4 regions of the Colwellia sp. M166 genome follow, and region 1 is predicted to be linked to each of the others. Evidence: predicted binding sites of a transcription regulator. Region 1 holds the regulator's gene; each other region holds the start of a gene.

The links. Region 1 encodes sigma-54, which starts transcription at its own class of promoters, with help from an activator protein. Its sites were predicted from a motif close to GTTGGCACGNNNNTNGNNT; they were not measured.
Region 2: FGD67_RS00905 (hemerythrin domain-containing protein) is a predicted target of sigma-54. The motif match lies at 2,043-2,061, and genes of this name have one in related genera.
Region 3: FGD67_RS18790 (PEP-CTERM sorting domain-containing protein) is a predicted target of sigma-54. The motif match lies at 922-940, and genes of this name have one in related genera.
Region 4: FGD67_RS10565 (BON domain-containing protein) is a predicted target of sigma-54. The motif match lies at 2,504-2,522, and genes of this name have one in related genera.

Annotation. Positions count from the first base shown of each region.
Region 1 covers NZ_CP040755.1:2,879,852-2,885,200, reverse strand. The annotation lists gene lptB (LPS export ABC transporter ATP-binding protein) at 1-666, shown strand, start outside; gene FGD67_RS13105 (RNA polymerase factor sigma-54) at 727-2,235, shown strand; gene hpf (ribosome hibernation promoting factor) at 2,272-2,559, shown strand; gene ptsN (PTS IIA-like nitrogen regulatory protein PtsN) at 2,589-3,041, shown strand; gene rapZ (RNase adapter RapZ) at 3,049-3,903, shown strand; gene FGD67_RS13085 (HPr family phosphocarrier protein) at 3,907-4,188, shown strand; gene mgtE (magnesium transporter) at 4,371-5,349, shown strand, end outside.
Region 2 covers NZ_CP040755.1:178,403-183,751, reverse strand. The annotation lists gene FGD67_RS00915 (hypothetical protein) at 1-982, opposite strand, end outside; gene FGD67_RS00910 (DUF2249 domain-containing protein) at 1,039-1,305, opposite strand; gene FGD67_RS00905 (hemerythrin domain-containing protein) at 1,315-1,767, opposite strand; gene fdhD (formate dehydrogenase accessory sulfurtransferase FdhD) at 2,100-2,849, shown strand; gene FGD67_RS00895 (FdhF/YdeP family oxidoreductase) at 2,869-5,157, shown strand.
Region 3 covers NZ_CP040755.1:4,157,174-4,162,522, forward strand. The annotation lists gene FGD67_RS18785 (alkaline phosphatase) at 1-642, shown strand, start outside; gene FGD67_RS18790 (PEP-CTERM sorting domain-containing protein) at 1,049-1,639, shown strand; gene FGD67_RS18795 (hypothetical protein) at 2,281-3,606, shown strand; gene FGD67_RS18800 (hypothetical protein) at 3,548-5,349, shown strand, end outside.
Region 4 covers NZ_CP040755.1:2,315,652-2,321,000, forward strand. The annotation lists gene FGD67_RS10545 (hypothetical protein) at 1-59, opposite strand, end outside; partial or broken gene FGD67_RS21785 (hypothetical protein) at 134-569, shown strand; gene FGD67_RS10555 (NADPH-dependent FMN reductase) at 643-1,200, shown strand; gene FGD67_RS10560 (pirin family protein) at 1,213-2,139, shown strand; gene FGD67_RS10565 (BON domain-containing protein) at 2,555-3,106, shown strand; partial or broken gene FGD67_RS10570 (diguanylate cyclase) at 3,367-4,425, shown strand; gene FGD67_RS10575 (DUF883 domain-containing protein) at 4,917-5,231, shown strand; gene FGD67_RS10580 (hypothetical protein) at 5,247-5,349, shown strand, end outside.

The DNA.
Region 1 (5,349 bases):
AACGTCAGTATGAAGGTCTCTGCTGGACAAATTGTTGGCTTATTAGGACCGAACGGTGCTGGCAAAACGACCTCTTTTTATATGATTGTCGGTTTAGTCAACAATGATAGCGGCTCCATTGTTTTAAATGATGAAGACTTAACTTTATTACCGATGCACGAACGCGCACGTAAAGGTATCGGCTACTTACCTCAAGAAGCATCAATTTTTCGTAAGCTTTCGGTTTATGACAACATCATGGCCATTTTACAAACTCGCAAAACTCTCAATGATATCGAAAGAGAAGAGAAACTTGAACATCTGCTAGAAGAGTTCAACATTAGCCATATCAAAGATAACTTAGGCATGAGCTTATCGGGTGGTGAACGCCGACGCGTTGAAATAGCACGCGCTTTAGCAGCGGAACCAAAATTTATCTTACTTGATGAGCCCTTTGCAGGTGTTGACCCTATTTCAGTAGGTGATATAAAAAAAATTATCCTACACTTAAAAGAACGTGGTATTGGCATTTTGATCACCGACCACAATGTACGAGAAACACTCGATGTTTGTGAGCACGCCTATATTGTTAGTCATGGCGAACTTATTGCTGAAGGTGATGCTAATCAAATTCTTGCGAATCAGCATGTAAGAGATGTATACCTTGGTGAACAATTCACGCTATAGTGAGTAACAAACTACAACGGCACAATAATAATGTCTTTGAACAGGGAAAAGAAAACGTAAATGCGTCCTACTCTGCAACTCCGTATCGGACAACAGTTAACGATGACCCCGCAATTGCAGCAGGCGATCAAACTGTTGCAATTATCTACTCTGGATCTACAGCAAGAAATTCAAGAGGCACTTGAAAGTAATCCTTTGCTTGAAGTTGATGAAACTGCTGATAATAGCTCGGAAAGTACCCCTGACCATTTAGAGGAAGCCTTTTCTGCTGGTGTTAGTGAAGATACAGCAATGTCATCCTCAGATGGCAGTGAAGATTCAGCACCAACGATCGATGAAATTAGCTCCTCAGAAGGCCTAGCCAAAACCGATATTCCCGAAGAACTTAATAGTGATACTACTTGGGATGACAACTTTAGTGCTGGTGCAAGTAGTGGCGGTGTTGGACCGGCATCAGAAGATTATACCTACCAAGGTGAAACAAAAGATTCATTACAAGATCACCTAATTTGGCAAATGGAACTCACGCCCTTTAGCGATACCGATAAAACCATTGCTATTGCCATTATTGAAGCCATTGATGAAGCAGGTTACTTAACCGTTTCAGCAGAAGATATCTTAGAAAGTGTCGGCATTGAAGATGTTGAGCTTGACGAAGTTGAAGTAGTACTAAAGCGCATTAACATGTTTGACCCCGTAGGTGTTGCTGCTCGTTCAATTCCTGAATGCCTACTGATTCAACTTAATCAATTCGCTAAAGATACCCCTTGGTTAGCGGAAAGTAAGTTAGCCGTAACTGAATATATTGAATTACTCGGCAATCGAGATTACCGCCAGTTAATGCGAAAATTACGCTTAAAAGAAGATCAATTACGCGAAGTTATTCGCCTGATACAATCTTTAGATCCTCGCCCAGGCGATAGCGTGATAAAAAGCGAAGAACAATATGTCATTCCTGATGTCTCTGTTGAAAAGAAAAACGGCCGTTGGACGGTAGAGCTCAACCCTGATACTGCACCTAAGTTATCGGTAAATCAGCAATATGCGGCGATGTCTCGCACCATGAAATCATCCACTGATAGTCAGTTTATCCGCTCGAATTTACAAGAAGCTAAATGGTTTATCAAAAGCTTAGAGAGCAGAAACGATACGCTATTAAAAGTGTCAAACTGTATTGTGCAACGCCAGCAAGGATTTTTTGAACATGGTCCAGAAGCTATGCGTCCGATGGTATTAAACGATATTGCCGAAGCTGTTGATATGCATGAATCAACAATCTCACGGGTGACGACGCAAAAGTATATGCACACGCCTAGAGGGATTTTCGAGCTGAAATATTTCTTTTCAAGTCATGTTAGCACTGAAAATGGTGGTGAGTGTTCATCGACTGCAATTCGTGAATTAATCAAAAAACTTGTTGCTGCTGAAATACCTGCAAAACCTTTAAGTGATAGCAAAATGGCAGATATTTTAGCCGAGCAAGGTATCAAAGTCGCAAGGCGGACCATTGCTAAATATCGTGAATCGCTCTCTATACCGCCATCAAATCAACGTAAAAGCCTACTCTAGGCCAACTTACTCACCCGTAAAAGAGGACAGCAGCATATGCAAATTAATCTTACCGGACACCATGTCGACGTTACCGATTCATTACGTGATTATGTTAATGGCAAATTTGAAAAGCTAGAACGTCATTTTGATCACATCAACAATGTACATGTCGTATTAACAGTCGAGAAGCTCAATCAAATTGCCGAATCCACTGTCCATTTAAGTGGCACTGAGGTCCATGCTAAAGCAGAAAACAATGATATGTATGCATCAATTGATGCTTTAATTGATAAGCTAGATCGCCAAATCTTGAAGTACAAAGGCAAGATTAACAAGCATTAGCGTAGCACCACATTAGGTCTTATAAGTTTATGAAGTTGCAAGATATCTTAACTCCGGACTGCACTATTTGTGCAGTACCGGCTGCAAGTAAAAAACGTATTTTAGAATATTTAAGTAGTCTTGCTGCTGAAAAATTGGCAAATCACGACACTTTTCAACTATTAGAGAGCTTAGTTAAACGTGAACGAATGGGCTCAACAGGTATAGGTAATGGCATTGCTATACCTCATGGCCGCTTAAGTGATGCCACACAGCCAATTGCTGTGGTTATCACCATAGAAGAAGCGATTAATTTTGATGCTATTGATCATCGTCCCGTAGATATTTTTATTGCCTTGTTTGTACCTGAAGAAGAATGCCAAAATCATCTGTGCACCCTTCAAAGTATTGCGACAATTTTTCGTAACAAACAGTTTTGCAAACAGGTACGTCAATGTAAAACTAACCAAGAGCTTTTTCAGTTAATCCAACAAGCGAGTTAAAGCACGGATGAAATTAATTATTGTAAGTGGCCGATCTGGCTCCGGCAAAAGTGTCGCACTGCGTGTTTTAGAAGATTTAGGCTATTACTGTGTCGACAATATTCCAGTTAATTTACTACCGGCATTAACCCATACGGTCATCAATGATTATGAAAATGTTGCGGTAAGTATCGATGTTCGCAACTTACCGAAAGATCCTAACGATGTGCCTGAAATTATTGATTACCTGCCGAGTGCTGTCGAGTTAAACCTACTCTATTTGGATGCAGATGATAGCGACCTGATCCGTCGATTTAGTGAAACTCGACGTTTACACCCATTGATTAAGCAAAACATTGCTTTAGACCAAGCTATTGCCTTAGAGAAAAAACTGCTGGAACCGATCGCTAGTCGAGCACACTTATATATCAATACCAGTCAACTATCACCACATCAACTTGCCGACTTAGTCAGAGAACGTATTTTGGGTAAAACATCAGGTTCTATGGTGGTGGTCTTTGAATCATTTGGTTTCAAACATGGTGTGCCGCAAGATGCCGACTATGTTTTTGATGCCCGATTTTTACCTAATCCATTTTGGGATAAAGAGCTAAAAGACTATACCGGCTTAGATAAGCCAGTACAAGATTTCCTTGCTAGCCAAGCGATAGTGACTAAGTTTATTTGGCAAATTAACAGCTTTATGATGACTTGGTTACCGCATTTAGAACGTAATAATCGTAGCTATATTACCATCGCTATTGGCTGTACTGGCGGTAAGCATCGCTCAGTATATATTGCAGAATTATTAGCCAATAATATGCGTAAAGAGCGTAAAGACGTGCAATCTCGTCACCGTGACTTACCCATTGAAAGTACATAAATTATGATGACTGTACAATTTAGCCGTGAAGTACTGATCATCAATAAACTTGGCTTACATGCCAGAGCGGCCTCAAAACTTGCTCAGCTTAGCCAAAAATTTACCGCGAAAGTCACAATTGAATTAGCTGATAATAGTGCTGACGCTAATAGCATTATGGGCTTAATGCTATTAGCCGGCGCCCAAGGAAAAACCGTTAAGGTTGTCGCCTCAGGTGAAGATGCAGAAAGAGCGCTAGCAGAGATTTGCCAACTTTTTAGTGACAAATTTAATGAAACTGAGTAAATAAAGCCAAGCACTAAGCTCCTCAACCTGTGTTTAAGTCAATAAAAAAGCTGCGAAAAGTGATAAATTACGGTAAACTCAACACTGATAATTATCAATTTTGAGCGTAACATCACCTTAATAATTATCCTTCATACTAATAATTTTCAGTTTTCGTTTTTACAACGGCACAAGGTAGCTATATGCCGGAAGTTTCTGAGCAAGATTACAGTCATCAACGCCTACAGCAAGTTAATGATGCCATCGATAGTGGCATGTTTGTCTATGTCCGCAAATTATTGCAAGACATGCCTGCTTATGATCTCGCCTTACTATTAGAGTCTTCTCCAACCAAGAGTCGTATGGCGCTATGGCAATTAATTGATGCTGATCATCATGGTGAAGTACTTGAAGAGCTAAACGAAGAAGTTCGAAAAGGCATACTAAAAAATATTCATCCAGAAAAGTTAGCTGCCGTTGCTGAAGGCATGGATGTAGATGATTTAGCAGAAGTATTCAGAACACTACCTGACAGCGTTTATCAGGAAGTGCTAAACGCAATGGACTGGCAAGACCGTAGCCGTGTTGAAGCCGCATTGTCATATGAAGAGGATACTGCCGGCGGTATCATGAATACCGACACCATATCTATTCGTCCAGATGTGACGGTAGATGTGGTTTTACGCTATTTGCGCTTACGTGGCGAGTTGCCTGAAGCAACCGACTCATTTTATGTTGTTGACCGCGAAGATCATTTCATCGGAGCCGTATCATTATCAGCGATTGTAACTGCAAAAGCTGAAACCATCATTTCCAACCTGATTGATGAAGACATCCAAGCAATTACCGCTGATATGAACGAGAAAGACGTTGCACAACTATTTGAGCGTTATGACTGGTTTTCAGCTCCCGTTATCGATGAAGAAGGACGCTTGCTTGGTCGTATCACCGTAGATGATGTTGTTGATATTATTCGTGAAGAGGCTGAACATTCCATGATGAGTATGGCGGGTCTAGATGACGAAGCCGATACTTTTGCTCCGGTATTAAAAAGTACTCAACGACGCTCTATTTGGTTAGGGGTAAACTTAATTACCGCCCTAATGGCTGTTGCAGTATCAAGTATGTTTGAAGGAATTTTAAATCAGTTAGCCATTTTGGCGGTATTAAACTCTTTAGTCC
Region 2 (5,349 bases), 2.1 Mb from region 1:
AATAGCTAAACACAGCACTAAGAGCCAAGGCCTTATTGCCAGCGAATATTTGCTGATAAAAAACATCCGGTAAAAAGTATAAACAACTCAAAGCCAAAAAACTGATGCCGGAAAATTGCCAAAAACTAACACTGGTATCCACAACTTTACGCTTTCGCTGCTTAAATAGTCTTAAAAAGGCTAGATTAAAAATACTGTACAGCACTAACACCAGTGCAATAATTAACTGGCCACCGGTACTATTGGGTTTAAAAATAAACAACAGTAATAACAATAGAACTAAAACGCTTGGTAGATATTTCCCCAGCCATTTAGGGAAATTTGGCGTAACATGAAACATCGGAATGATTTGTAAGCTTACCGCCAAAATCAATAGCCCTGCCCAACCAAAACCACCCAATAAAGCATGTATATCGGTATAATTTTTATCGGTCAAAAAACTGATGTTTACATCGAGTATTAAGCTACGTTGCGCAATAAAAAGTAAGCCTAACAGTACAACAGAAATTAACGATAACATCGCAAGCCTGATACCAATAATGGTCTGCCCTTGGCTCAGTTTTTTAACTAAGACTTGAATAACCGAAAAAATATAACCAGAAAAACCAAGGCCTAACGCTAACATAGCGATAATATGAGCTAAGGTACTTGGAAAAATAAAACTCCATGCCAAAACTAATGTGCCTAGGGTATGTAAACTATGAGATAGCGTAGCAACAATGCGGACATTAGCGATACCTACGCCACCAATAACCGGGAGAAATTGGTAGATAGCTCCCATCATCACCATTGAAACAGAGCCTAAGGTAAATAAATGGGTCACCGCTAACAAAGTTGGCTGCCATCGATTCAGCCAAATTGTCTCACCCGAAGTCAGTATCAAAAGTGCCGTTATCAGCAAAAAAATAACCGCACTAATGAAATAACGAAATGGTACGCTGATGGGTGGTAAGGCACTAAATGATAAATTAGCGATATTCATGAGTAATCTGCAAAGGTTAAATTTTCAGTAATGACAACAACAGCTCGATAAAGCGTTTACAACTCAATATCTGAGTCGATAAAAGCGCTAAACTGCTGTTTATCAATCTCTTTTGCGATATAAATAACAAAGTTCTCATCTAAGACTTGCTTACTATGGTACAACCAGCCATTAGCAACCAGTCGTTCATATAATGGAAACGGCTCTCGCCGATGGCTTACTTTCAGCACAGCGCCATTTGGTAACTGGGCAAGTGCAGATAAAATCACCTGCATTGGCTCAGGCGGCGCCAATGCACTGACATTTACTGCCATTATTTTCATCACGACTAATTAGCTATTTTCAGCTATTTGGCAATGCTCAATAACTTGAGTTAACAAGGCATCAGGCGCAGGTACACGCTGCTGTGTCATGGGATATAACATCATTTCTTCTTTCATATTATGCTGCTGCATTAATACCATAAGGGTTTCTGACGCACCAATATAAGCATCTTTATCTTCGACACTGAGTGCCTGTAATAAATCAGCCACTAAAGCACGCATTTGTTGATGTTCACCACGCATCACTTGCGTAGGTCCTTGAGTAATACCGGTGGCTTGTTCAAATTCAGGAAATAGAATATTTTCTTCTGCTTGAAAATGTAATGCTAATTCTTCAGAAAATTGCTGAAAGCTTTGGTTAGCTAATGGCCAATTATCTTCTGTAATTGCATTTTCGGCGGCAATAAAAAACTCATCACATTCACGGTGTTTAGCAGTCATAAATTCAGGGATAGATGTCATAAAAAAGTCCTCATCAGAAATTAATGAGATTTTAACTTAATCAGCAAATCATTCTTTGACTTAGCGTAATAATAGCGTTGGTTGCAATTTAGTAAGTGACCAAACTGAAGAATTATTTCAATATCTCTACACTGCTTCATCTTTGACAACATTTAACCAAGATAAAATCACCTTATTTGATACTTTTATGATTAATTCCAGATAAATTTACGTATCATATACATGACTGTTCACACATCAATTTTATCTGAATATTTATTCTCACGGTTTAGTTCATGCAATGAATGTGCAATAACGCTAATAATGCTAATAATGCTAATAACGGGAACATTATGACAATGAATACAGCATCGTCTTTCGACTTATTGCATCAAGCCAAACTATCAGAAGTTGCAGTTGCTGTTTGTTTTAATGGCATTAGTCAATCGGTAATGATGGTTTCTCCAAATGATTTACATGACTTCGCTTTAGGTTTTGCCCTGACGGAAGGATTAATTAATTCAACCGCAGAAGTGTTAGATATTGTGATTGAAAAACAATCCTTAGGTTGGCAACTCGATCTGCAGGTACTGTCTAGAACTGAGCACCGCTTAAAACAAAGACGAAGAACTATGGCCGGCCCGAGTGGCTGTGGCCTTTGTGGTCTTGAGTCGATTAATGAAGTAATGGCACTGCCTACTAAAACTCAAACTAGCGCTATTTTACCTTCTGTAGATATGATTATCAAAGCACGTGATACTTTATCACAAATACAAGAAAACCATAACGGTATCAAGGGTAACCACACTGCCGTGTACTTCGATCTACAGGCTAAAGTGATTGCCGTCAGAGAAGATGTTGGACGGCATTCCGCACTCGATAAACTTATTGGTAGCCTATACAGTAATAAGCAAGAAAGAGTTGCTGGCTTTGCATTATTAACCAGTCGCTGTAGCCATGATTTGGTCATGAAAGCTGCGCGAGCCAAAATTCCGGTGTTAATCACTTTATCTCAGCCAACAGATCTCGCCGTAACTTCAGCTGAGCAAAGCGGCTTAGTATTATTTAGCTTTCAACATCATCAACTTAAACGTTTTGCTTAAAAAGCAATCAAGAGAAGTCATGCCTAATTCAAATAACCATAAACCGCCTTATTCTTCACCAGCAGGGGGCTGGGGCGCCTTGAAAAGTTCAGCTAAACACCTAATTCGTAGTGAAGGTGCGATGAAAAGTGTCAAGGCATTACTTAAAGCCAATCAGCCCGGCGGATTCGACTGCCCCGGTTGCGCATGGGGAGATGATATTCATGCCGGTAAAATTGATTTTTGTGAAAATGGCGTAAAAGCTATTGCCTGGGAAGCTACAAGCAAGCGAGTGGATAGAGATTTTTTCAAGCAACATTCCGTAAGCCAATTACAGCAATGGGATGATCATTCACTGGAAAACAGTGGCCGATTAACAGAGCCGATGTTATATGATGGTCGAGACAATCACTATCATCCAGTAAGTTGGCAGCTTGCATTTGAGTTAATTGCAAAAAATCTGAAAAAATTACCTTCACCTGATCAAGCATTATTTTACACCTCCGGCAGAGCCAGTAATGAAGTTGCCTATTTATATCAACTTTTTGGTCGAACATTTGGCACTAACAACTTTCCTGATTGCTCAAATATGTGTCATGAAGCCTCTGGTGTGGGCATGACGCGCAGTATCGGTATTGGCAAAGGAACCGTCACAATGCAAGACTTTGAGCATGCTGACGCTATTTTTGTTTTTGGTCAAAACCCGGGAACCAACCACCCTCGTATGCTAGCAACCCTGCGTAAAGCCAGAAAACGTGGTGCTCGCATTGTGGCTATCAATAATTTAAAAGAGCAAGGGCTACAAAAGTTTGCCGATCCACAAAGCCCTAAAGAAATGATCTTGTTTTCAAGCACAGATATCAGTCAATACTATTTTACGCCAAAATTGGGTGGTGATATGGCAATACTGCGTGGTATTGCTAAAGGGCTATTTGAAAAATCGGTACATGATAGCAGCATATTAGACCAAACATTTATCAGCGAACATTGTCATGGCTTTGAAGATTATCAGCAAACAGTAATCGACAGCTCTTGGGATGAAATAACACAGCAAAGTGGTATAACTCGCGCAGAAATAGAACAGATGGTCGACATCTATAGTAATAGCCAAAAAGTCATTTTTACTTGGGCGATGGGGATCACCCAGCACCGACACTCGGTTGCAACGGTAGGTGAATTAATTAATGTCCTGTTATTAAGAGGTAATATAGGTAAAGTCGGCGCTGGTGCTTGTCCAGTAAGAGGCCATTCTAATGTTCAAGGAAACCGCACTGTCGGTATCGATGAGCAACCATCAATAGCATTTTTAGCAGCGCTTAAAGCAAGATACAATTTTGAACCACCAAAAGAATCAGGCTTTAATACCGTAGATTCTATTCATGCAATGCTGGCAGGAAAAGCGAAAGTATTCATCGGGCTTGGCGGTAATTTCGCAGCAGCAACACCAGATACTACGCGCACTTACCAAGCTCTACAGCAATGCGAATTGACCGTGCAAATCAGTACAAAGTTGAACCGAAGCCATGTAATAACCGGAAAATCCGCCTTGATTCTGCCTTGTATTGGCCGTACTGAAATAGATCAACAGTCCAGTGGTCCGCAGCAAATTACTGTTGAAGACTCTATGAGCATGGTGCACAGTTCACGTGGACAGAATGAGCCAGCCTCTGAGCAGTTGCGCTCTGAAGTCGCCATTATCACGGGTATTGCTACGGCAACATTGGGCGATGAAATCGTAGATTGGACTAAACTTAGCACTGATTATAGCTTGATTCGTGATGAAATTTCTGCCGTGATCCCTGGTTTTAAAAACTACAACCAACGTATTGAAACTGAACGTGGTTTTTATCTGCAAAATTCAGCGGCACAGCGTGAATGGAAAACACCTACCGGTAAAGCCACCTTTTCAAGCGCAATTTTACCCAGCCATTTATCTTCTCCGATATTAGAAAGTCCATCATCACACCCGATACTGACATTACAAACGTTACGCTCGCATGATCAATATAATACCTCGATCTATGGCCTTGATGATCGTTACCGAGGCATCCATGGGCAGCGGAAAGTGGTTTTTGCAAATAGTGAAGATATGGGAAGTCAACGCCTACAAGATGGTGACTTGGTCAGTATAATAACCGTATCAAATGATAATATAAAACGTTCTGTTTCTGGATTTAGAGTGGTGAGCTATCAAATACCTGCTGGTTGCATCGCGGCCTATTATCCAGAAACGAACCCACTCGTGCCATTAGAAAGTATTGCTGACGATTGCGGCACGCCAACTTATAAATCTATTCCGGTGATGTTGAAACTTGAGACTGAAGTATAAGTTTGTCAGCTCGCTTATAATCAAAGCAAAGTTCATTTAACCTCAGTTCGGGTTAATGGACTTTATAACCTGTTGATTCATAGCATTGTTGGGTAAAGTAGCTTAAGCCGAACTGGGGTTATTTATAGCTCGAATTTTATTACTCAAACCAGAGAATAAAAACTCAGTAGATAAAAAAGGAGCCATTAGGCT
Region 3 (5,349 bases), 1.3 Mb from region 1:
CCGCTGATTTTTGACTTATCAGCGAGTCGAGCGGACAGTGGCTTAAGCTTACTGGAAGAGGTACTGAATTCTGATGCTATTCCTGCGGCGTTAAAACAACGTTTTTACTTAGAAGCTGACCAATGGGATGGTTTTCCACAATTTAAATCCTCGTTTGTTGATAATGTTATGAGCCAATTTGGCGTGATCAGTTTAGGCGGAGACGTACACAGTAGTTATGTTACTGAGCATAAAGCGAATAACGTAACGGGTAAGCGATCATTTAACTTTACGACTTCATCGGTATCGTCAGGTACGTTCGGTTCATTTTTAGAAAATGGTATGCAGCAAATATTCTCACAATTGGGTGATGTGCCTGAAGCACTTAGCGATTTACCGTTCTACTTTGATCCGCTAGTGCGCAGTGCGACCAAACGTGATGATATAACTGATGACATGGTATTTTCTCGGATGTGGGAACATGGCGTTGCTATTGTTGAAGTTGATGCCGAGCAGGTATTAGTTAGCTTTCATAACACGGGTAGTGAATTTCATAACATGGATACGGTGACTCGTAACTACTATCACGATGCTGAAAGCTTTCTCTCAAAAGTTCGCCTATATCAATTTAAAGTCAACGACGGGGTGTTAACACAGCTATAGCCTTTTAGTTTTTCATAAAAATAAATAAAAAGTTCGCACCTGCGAACTTTTTTTGATCTAACTAATTAAAGCAAATATCAGCAAGTAATTAAGGCAGTAAATAGTGCAGAAATTAACGCAGTAAATAGCGTAATGATTTTAGTGCTTAGCAATCTTAGTTAAATAAACTGTTTAAAAATCAATCGTTTGTTTAATTTTTGAGCGTCCGTATATTTAACACATTGTAAGTAGTTAAATATTGCTGGTTTATTTTTCTTTTGATAAACAATGGCTTGTGATATTGGCCTTATTTTTGCTTGTAGCGTGGTAGTTGTTATAGATGACTAATTTATAAGTAATATATCTTAAGTTCTTAAACTCCATTTTATTTGAATTATTGCCTTTGTATTAGAAATAAGGATGTACCATGTTAAAGAAAGTATTCACTACAGTAATATTACTTTGTGTTAGTTTATCAATGACGTTATCTATGTCAGCCAACGCAACATTAATAAATGGAATTAATGGTAGTTTTGATGTGTTTGGAATCGGTGAAACCACTTTAAACTCTTCAGGGGAAGTAATCGAAATAGACTTTTCGCTTAACAATTTTGGTTTGCGACCTCAGATTATCACGGGCGATTACCTGAGTTATTTCGATAACGATACAGTATTTACTGTTAAAACCCCACTGACTTTAAGTGACATCGTTGGTAATATTTTATGGGAAGTAGAAGGCTTTACTTTTACCGGGACTTCAGTTCGCAGTAATGGTAAAGTTGGTGGCTCAACAGGAGTTTACATTATTGGTGATGTTTCACATGTCGATTTTACGACGACAGAAACCGAGTGGTTTTTCTCTACTCAAGGCCTAGTGAATAATGCAAAAACATTAAAAAGCTTTTCTTCAACGATAACTTCTCCGGCGCCAAGCCAAGTACCTGAACCGGGTACTTTAGTTTTACTTGGTCTAGGATTAATGTCTTTTGGTTTTAGTCGTAATAAAAAAGCTTCATAACTTATTGTAAGTTTATTTTCCTGCGGTGATTCATGCCGCTGTTATCTTAAGCACTATATTTTTATAGTGCTTTTTTTATATCTATAATCTTTGCTTGAAGCGGCTATCATTTTTATCTTGCAGTTTTGAATAGCAAGTTAACTAAATGATTTGTCGTTAATAAAATCGTTTTTGCTCTTATGTTTCAAAATTTAACCGACAACTTCAATCTTGTGAGCCTTACTTTATTTTTAGTAAAAGTAAAAGTAAAAGTAAAAATGGAGCTAAGTGTGACTACGTTTAATGATTGATGTTAGTTTTCTTTATAGTTAATTTTTAAAGGGATACAGTCCAGTTCGCTTTTCTGAAAAAATGACAAACGCTAGACAGTATTGCCCATCACGTTAGCAAACGTAAAAAACTCAAGTTCTTGTAATCGTCGCTATCATTTACAGCAGCACAAAAATAATATCCAAATGGCAGCTGGTTATGAGTTTTTACATAGCCAGAGCTCATTTCTACCGTTAAGCGGGTCTTTAATGTACGTTCTTGCCCTTATAAAATGAGAAGAAACAACCTTTCAAACCCGTTCAAATCGACTTTGACAGGTTTTTTATTCATCCTATACTCTGATAGAACTTATTGTTCTACAGGAAGAGATCATGAAGGCACTACTTATAATCTTACTGGTTGGATCACTAAATCCCGTTTTCGCCGTAACAACAGATACTGATTTATCACCCTACATAAGTAAACTCGAAGATGCAGCTAAAGTGTGTGACAACAGTATGTTTTCCACCTCCGAGTGCACAAAAATTTGCACAGCCTCTGCTGAGCAATTTAAACAAGCTAAAACTTTCTCCGGCATAAGTGGTGAGGGTGAGAATGCTGTCATGAATTGCGTGACCGCCATGGCCGCAAATGACGATGGTCGTAACTCGCCCCTGTTTAAACAAGTGGGGGCTTTACAAGCAACGCTGAGCACTGAGTTGTTTAAATTGAAAATGGCCCATTATGGGCAACAAGCTCTGGCAAAATCCAAGATTTCACCAGGTAAAGCTGTAGCTCAGCAGGTGAGTATCGATACCAATATTTATGCTGCCAATGGGCAAGTTGACAGTGACAAAATCCCGGCCTTATATGACGATCTAAGTCAACACTGTCAGAATCAAGACGGTGATATGATGAAGAAGCTATGTTCTGATATGTGTCAAAGTAAAAAAACCGAAGTTGAAGAAATGCTTGTTACCATCAAGCAAGCTCCCAAAAACATCAGTGCCGCAGATGAAGTGCGCAATACCTATAATTTGTTGCAAACTATTGAAATAGATCTAAATTCTTCCTGCGGGAATATATACAGACAGTTATCAGAGGCGCAACAGCCCAAATCTTATTTGGCGTTAGTGGAATTTGTTGGGCTGATTAAAAAAGGCGTTTGGCCGCCTAAACCGGCCTTAAGTTTAGATTTAGCTTTAGAAGAACCGACTCCAGAGGTAAAACAGGCAGAGCAATTTGCAAGTGTGACCGGTGCCAACGCACTTAATACCTATAGTTTTTCTCAGGCCATAAGTGTTATTAAGTCAATGCCTGATTATCAATCCCTAGCGGAAAAAGTCCAGGGGATACCATATAGTGTGAAACAAATATCCAGTTCACTTTCGGATTTGATTAGTAAAGAAAGCAGTTACAGCAGTCAAAGGCAACAGTGGCAGGATAAAGTACAAGAGCTTGGCCTGGTTGGAAGGCAAAAAGAGCTCTATGAAGCCCTCAATTCCCAGTGCGATATAGACTACTTACGTACGTATAACCAACCAATGGACTGGAATCTGAAAGTGCTTTTTAAACCTGCCCCATTGGAACAAAAGCTTAGTCCTGTTTATCTTCACCGCTTCTGTTATGAGCAGCTAGCGGGAAGCTTAAATTCACAATATGCGCAAACAACTAATCGTGCAGAGTTACAAGCTCTGGCTGACACCTATATTAATTAATCCAACTAGCCCTTGGATAAGCGAAGAAAAATGGCTACCAAGCTGGGCTGCTTATAAGAAAACTCGCGTTTCAGAGTTTAATGAGAAAACGCTAACTCAATCTGACATGCAAACTAAAGCTCTGGCACGAAACACATCACGAGCGTCTCAAAAGGCAACAAACAAAAAAAGTGCGATATCTACAACAGAACAAAAAAGCAATAATATTGCAAGTTTAAAGCAACAAAAAAAACAACGGCAAAGACAAAAAAGTGACGAAGAATTTCGCACGAAAGGGATTACCTCTGTTGGGGGGTGGGGAAGAAGAAATCAAGGGCGAGAGGCACTCACGGGCATAAGTAAGCCTACTCGAGGTGATATTATTAAATACGAGTTTGCTCATTTAATAACCAACCCTAATGTTAGTCGTCAAGATATCTTAAAATTAACGACTAAAGAAGCGTATCACGAGTTTACATATGATCAAGCTATCACTATGGTTAAACAGAGCCCATTATATAGAGATATGCTCAGCGCTATTAGTAAGGATGTATCGGCAGAGGTATTGTATGCTGAGATGAAAGAAGGCGCTATTCGCTATGTACCAAATGGACAAACTGATCAGGTGCCACCTTATTCTGAGTTAGTGTCGGCTAAGAACAGGTCACAATTGTTTGAACTGTTAATTTTCTCTGAGTGTAACGCGCAAACTCCCCCTGATTTCAGTCAGTTTTATAGTAGCTTTTGGCCTCATCAATATGAGTATTTTCATTATTACAATGTAAAAGAGAGTAAGAGTGCATCAGCACCACTAGAAAACTTGATCCATGTGCAGTTCTTACAACGATTATGCGCCAAAGAGCAGTTTGTAAGAGATAAAAAATCACTTAAAATGGGGGTGTTTATAAACGAACAAGCAATCGAGTTGTATGAAAGTGTCCATGTTGCTGAACTTAAAAACGAAGATGGCCAATTCCTCATGTATCAAGAAGATTGGTCACCTGACTGGTTTGCATTCAAAAAGAAGTGGTATCGAGAGAAATATAAACCTCAAGTCGCCTTGTTTGTAGAGACCACTTTGCCTTTTCCTGATATTGATAGAAGTGCAATATTAAGTTCGACGATTTATGCTCCTGTTACTTACGGAGTATTATTAAATGCCTATAAATCTGTTGCAGCAACATTTTTAGGTGAAAATGATTATTGTTCGTTAACTACGGATCAACAAATAAGGATATATTACGTTTACCAATCGTCCCAAAAATCTGCAAACGGCATTTTGGCATCGATTAATCCTTCCAACTCAAGATCCAAAGAAAATGCTTGTTCAAGAGCGATTAAATCGAAATCAACTAATGGCGAACTTACCGTAAATGAAAAAATAGTCATTCAGTTTGAGGATATGCAGTACTATAATTACTGGTCTTTGCGTCCCAATCAGTTTCCTTCGGGCGAGCTGAGAAAGTACTGTGACAAAAAAGCAGGAGTGTCTCCTTTTCAAGGTTTGTCACAATGTGAATACTGGAGTGCCATTTATTATAATGACTTTGAACAAGCCTTTATTATTGATCGTTTGTATTCGTCCTTTATGAAAATTAATAGCCGCCAAAACACGGCCTCAGCTATTTGGGATGCGATCTCGTTTTATAATACGCAATATCAGGATATATATCGTCAATGTGTCAAGCCATCAGCAAAAAAGTATGAATTCAAAGTCGATGTGACAACAAAAAAACAAGGATGGGTTTTTCGGGCTGAAAAAAC
Region 4 (5,349 bases), 560 kb from region 1:
GCGACATCAACTCCTTCCGCCACTAAATCAATACGACGATTGCTCGCTGCTAATACCATTGTTATACCAATGGTATTAAACAGCTGATCACTTAGTTAACAATATTGGGCTACTATTTATAAGCAGAAATAAAATGACTAAACCTTACCTGAGATTAAATAAAGATGATGCGGCGGTATTATTAGTAGACCACTAAACAGGGTTACTTTCTTTAGTGCGGGATATTGACCCTGATAAATGTAAAAATAATGTCTTAGCATTGACCGACATGGCAAAATATTTTCAGCTATCAATCATTTTAACCACTGGCTTTGAAGATCGGCCTACTAGAAGCAATGTTTCCTGACCCACCTTATATCGCACGTCTCGGACAAATTAATGCTTGGGACAACGAGGACTTTGTTAAAGCCATTAAAGCAACAGGGGAAAAACAATTAATTATTGCGGGTGTGTCACCGAAGTGTAGGGTGTTTTCTGCACTGGAAGAAGGCTTAGGCGCCTTGTTTTCAAATCATATTGCTGATTACCGAAATTTGCTCACCCGCTACACGACAATACAGTCAAGATAACCGCACAACTTAATTAGGATCACGACAGCGTTTACGTATAGTGATCCAACAACAACCAAGAGGAAGATATTCAATGACTAAGGTAACAAAAATAGTTGCAATTTCCGGTAGTTTAAGAAAAGCATCCTATAATACGGCAGCAATCAAGGCTGCCATGACATTTGCCCCAGAAAATTGTGAAATTGAGCTATTAGAGATTAGCAAAATTCCACTTTATGACCAAGAATTAGCAGATAGCGGTACGCCAGAAGCAGTATTAACGTTAGCGAAAAAAATTCATGCCGCTGACGCGATAATTTTTGCCACGCCAGAATACAATTATTCGATATCAGGTGTACTAAAAAATACGATCGACTGGTTATCGCGCCAGCAACCCCAGCCATTTGAAGGTAAGCCGGCAGCAATAATTACCGCTAGCATGAGTTTTTTAGGTGGTGCAAGAGCACATTATCATTTGCGGCAAATTATGATTTATCTTGATGTGCACTTTATTAATAAACCAGAAGTCATGATTGCTAGTGCCCATGAAAAATTTGATAACAATGGTCAACTAACGGACAACATGACCGGTGAGTTCTTGCAGCAACTAGTGTCTGCATTAGTCACTTGGAGCGATAAAATAAACTCTTAATAGGAGAGCACAATGAGCAATGAAAGCCAAAACGTTGAAGCTTTATGTGATATTGAGGCTGGCTGCGGGGCCATAGATCAGTTAGTTTATCCTAAAGATAAAGATCTCGGTGGCTTTACTGTCCGTAGAGCTTTACCAAATCAAGCATTAAAGTCGGTAGGGCCTTGGATTTTCTTTGACCATATGGGGCCAGCCAGTTTTCCCGCGGGCGAAGGTGTTAATGTTCGCCCCCACCCTCATATTAATATCTCAACCGTCACCTATTTATTTGCTGGTGAAATTCTGCACCGCGATTCTATCGGCAGCGTTCAAGCGATCAAACCTGGTGATTTAAATTTAATGGTGACCGGCTCGGGCATGGTGCACTCTGAACGTGAACCAGATGAGGTACGCAATAGCGTGCATTCAGTGCATGGATTGCAGTTATGGCTAGCGCTTCCCGAGGCCCACGAAGAAACTGAGCCGGCATTTTATCATTACCCGGCAGCAATACTGCCAAAATTAAGTACTGATGGTGTTGCTGTTAGCGTGATGATCGGTACAGCTTATGGTGTAACTTCACCAACTAAAACCTTCAGCTCAACCTTATACATCGAAGCTAAACTTAACGCTGGGCAATCCTTAACCTTACCGACAGCAGATGAAAGAGCTTTATATGTCGTCAGCGGTGAAATTGCATTAAAAGATGCCTTAGTAAAAAATCATACCATGGTGGTGCTATCTGCTGCAGAAGGCATTGTCATTAAGGCGAAAACAGCTAGCCAAATCGCCTTAATTGGCGGCAGCAATGTTGGTCATCGATATATCGATTGGAATTTTGTTTCCAGCAAACAAGCCCGAATTGATAGTGCCAAACAGCAATGGATAGCGCGTGAGTTCCCTAGCGTACCGGGCGACGATAAAGAATATATTCCCTATCCAAGCTTGCCAAAAAGCTAACGTATAAAATAATTTAACGAATCAATGACATCAAAGTTAATCGCTTCTTATAAGCATATTAAGTCTATTGAGGTAAATGTAAGGTTGTTCGGTAAAAAGCATACATAATGTGTATTACTAATTGCCAGCAACCTTTATTTCTGCATTTAATAATTTTTTAAATGCAAACTTCCCTCCTAGCAACGGGTAATAAAAAGCGGCCAATCAATAAAAACCACTAAGCCATACTACCCAATTAGCCGGCAGTCCCGCTACTTTACATTGCTATGAAATTTTTACACGGTTGCCTGTAAGTATCACTAATAACAATGCCAGCGAAAATAACAAAACAAAATTATTATCCTAATAATTAATGACTTATTGGTTTGGCATGCTAATCGCATTCATAGGTTAACTTAATTAAAAGGAGAGTAAGATGAAAAACTCAATTCGTTCAATTGTTGCGTTATCACTATTATCAGTAGCTTCATCTTCGGCTTACGCTGAAAATACATGGCAAGATAGATCAAAAGATGCCTGGTTAGACGGTAAAGCTGAAAGCACACTACTCTTTAACACAAATTTAAATTCTTTTGATATAAATACCGATGTTCAAAATGGCGTAGTTATCCTCACCGGTAAAGTTGAAAGTGACGTTGATAAAGCGTTAGCTGAAGAGCTAGTTGCGAGTTTAGAAGGTGTGGATTCGGTAGATAACCGTCTTACCGTTCTGAATAATAAAGCAAATAAAGATAGCAAAATGCTAACGGCTCTAATGGATTCGAAAATAGCAACGGTTGTTAAGACCAAGCTTTTATTTGAATCAGAAATTAGTGGTACGGCAATTGAAGTGGAAGTAAAAGAAGGTGTCGTGACACTATTAGGCCATGCAGACTCAGATGCCGCTAAAGAGCTAGCCATTGCTATTGCAAAAAACACCACCGATGTAAAATCTGTTGTGGACAACTTAACAGTGACTACTCACTAAATTTATTTCAATAAATAAATTTAAAGCACACCTAAGGTGTGCTTTAAATTAACAAACACATATTGAATAACCTGAACTCAGAATAGACATTGAGCTATCGTGAAATGTTGCGATAGTTGAGCTTAGATTATTACATTCAGCCATGTATTGATGGTCACCATCAGATTAATGGTTGAAGATATTTATTGTCCCAAGTTCAGGTGAAAACTATTTGAATATTGGTCTATTTTTGCTCTTAATGAATAATTTGGCAGGATGACATGACTTCAAAAAACCTCGCTCAAGATAACGTAACCCGGCTAGCAAGCATTCAAAAAAATCATCAATCAATAGCGAAAATTAAAACCAAATTAACGCTCTTACTGGTGCATGAATTTACCCAGCAGCTCAGTCATTGGCAAAATATTTTTGCTGAACATTTTCAAATACAGACAGCAGATGATGGCTTAACTGCGTTAAAAGCAATTTTGAGCGGAAAAGTAGATGTGGTGTTGTCATCGGCAGAGTTATCTGGCGTGACCAGCTTAGATATATGTAAGTTTATTAAGCAACATAAATCAACCGAGCATATTCAAATGATATTTGTTAGTCAGCACTATAGTCAGCGAGAAGAAGCACAAGCCCTATCTTTAGGGGCCATTGATTATATCGCCTCAGACACTTTACCGAAAATATTGTTCAGTCGCGTTAAAAACCACATGAAATTGGTCAAACATAATAAAGATCTTGAGCAAATATCAAAAACTGACGCTTTAACAGGTATCGCTAATCGATGGTGGTTTGACAATCAACTAGAACTCGAATGGCAAGCGGCAATAAGAGGCAAAGGTGAAATATCACTCATTATGATCGATATCGATAACTTTAAACTTTATAACGATGAATTTGGCCATGTGCAAGGTGATGAGTGCTTAACATTAATCGCGTAATGTTTAGCCACAACTCAAAAACGTACGCAAGATCTGTGCGCTAGATATGGTGGTGAGGAGTTTGCAGTTTTACTACCCTTTACTGACTTAGCAGGCGCTAAAAAAATCGCCAGAGACTTAATAACGTCGGTTAATGAACTCAATATTGTCCATGCCAAACAAGCTAAACAAGCTAAACAAGCTAAACAAGCTAAACAAGCTAAACAAGCTAAACAAGCTAAACAAGCTAAACAAGCTAAACATCACAACGTTACCATCAGTGCTGGTGTAGCAAGTCATTCACCCGTTTTCGAAAATAATAAAAATTTCAACATTAAAGATTTTATTGAACAAGCTGACGTTAAGTTATATCAAGCTAAAACATACGGACGTAACCAACTTTGTTATTAATTACCGTTCTATGAAAATAAATATGTTAAAAAAATACTGACAAGAACTTGGGTAAATAAGTCAAATAACTAATAAGGTCTACAACTGCTATACACAATCAGACCGTTATTACTGCTGATATCAGCAAAGTAACACGACACTTAGCGCTATTAACCAGCCCAACAATCACTATCAGCTCACTACATCAGGCCTTAAGTAATACCGTAGTTTCTTTCAGCCTAGATACTCATGCTTAAGGTTAAATTTCATCACGTCAAACTGAAATTATATTAAGGTGGTCATTATTATTAATACCCCCGCTTGATTTTTGAAAAAATTTCAACGCCCCTGTAAAACTTGCAAAACACAGATGAACCCCAAAAGCAAAAAAAAAACATAAGCACTTGATATTAAATAGTTAAAATAAATTAAAAACCCTGGCGCAATAGTTGCTATTACATAGTGAGTGCAATGAATATTGCAGATTTTAATCACTGAAAAGGAAACTTAATATGTCACCGTCAAAGCAAGCAAGTAAAGATACATTAAAGAAAAATTTAACTGCTGAACATCCGGTAGCTGATAAGCTAAAAGACACCTTGCATGGCTCAGTGGATACATTAGCGGAGAAAGTTGGTACGGCGGAAGAGACAATTCGTGAAACAGCGCAAAGCAGCTCAGAAACCCTGGCAGCCAAACAAAATGAGCTTGAAGCGAAATGGAATACCTCGACAGTCAAGAAATACGCAACCGAAAATCCAGTGGTAACTGCCGGTATAGCTTTTTCTGTTGGCATGCTAGTGTCAGCATTCTTAAAACGAAAATAGTATAAGGCAATAGCTATGGATGTTTCAAGCCAGAATAAAAAACCAAGCTCGGCAGAAAACTCTGCTGAGCCGCAAAGTTTAGCGAGTCCTTCATTCAAGCAGACTTATGAGGGTATTG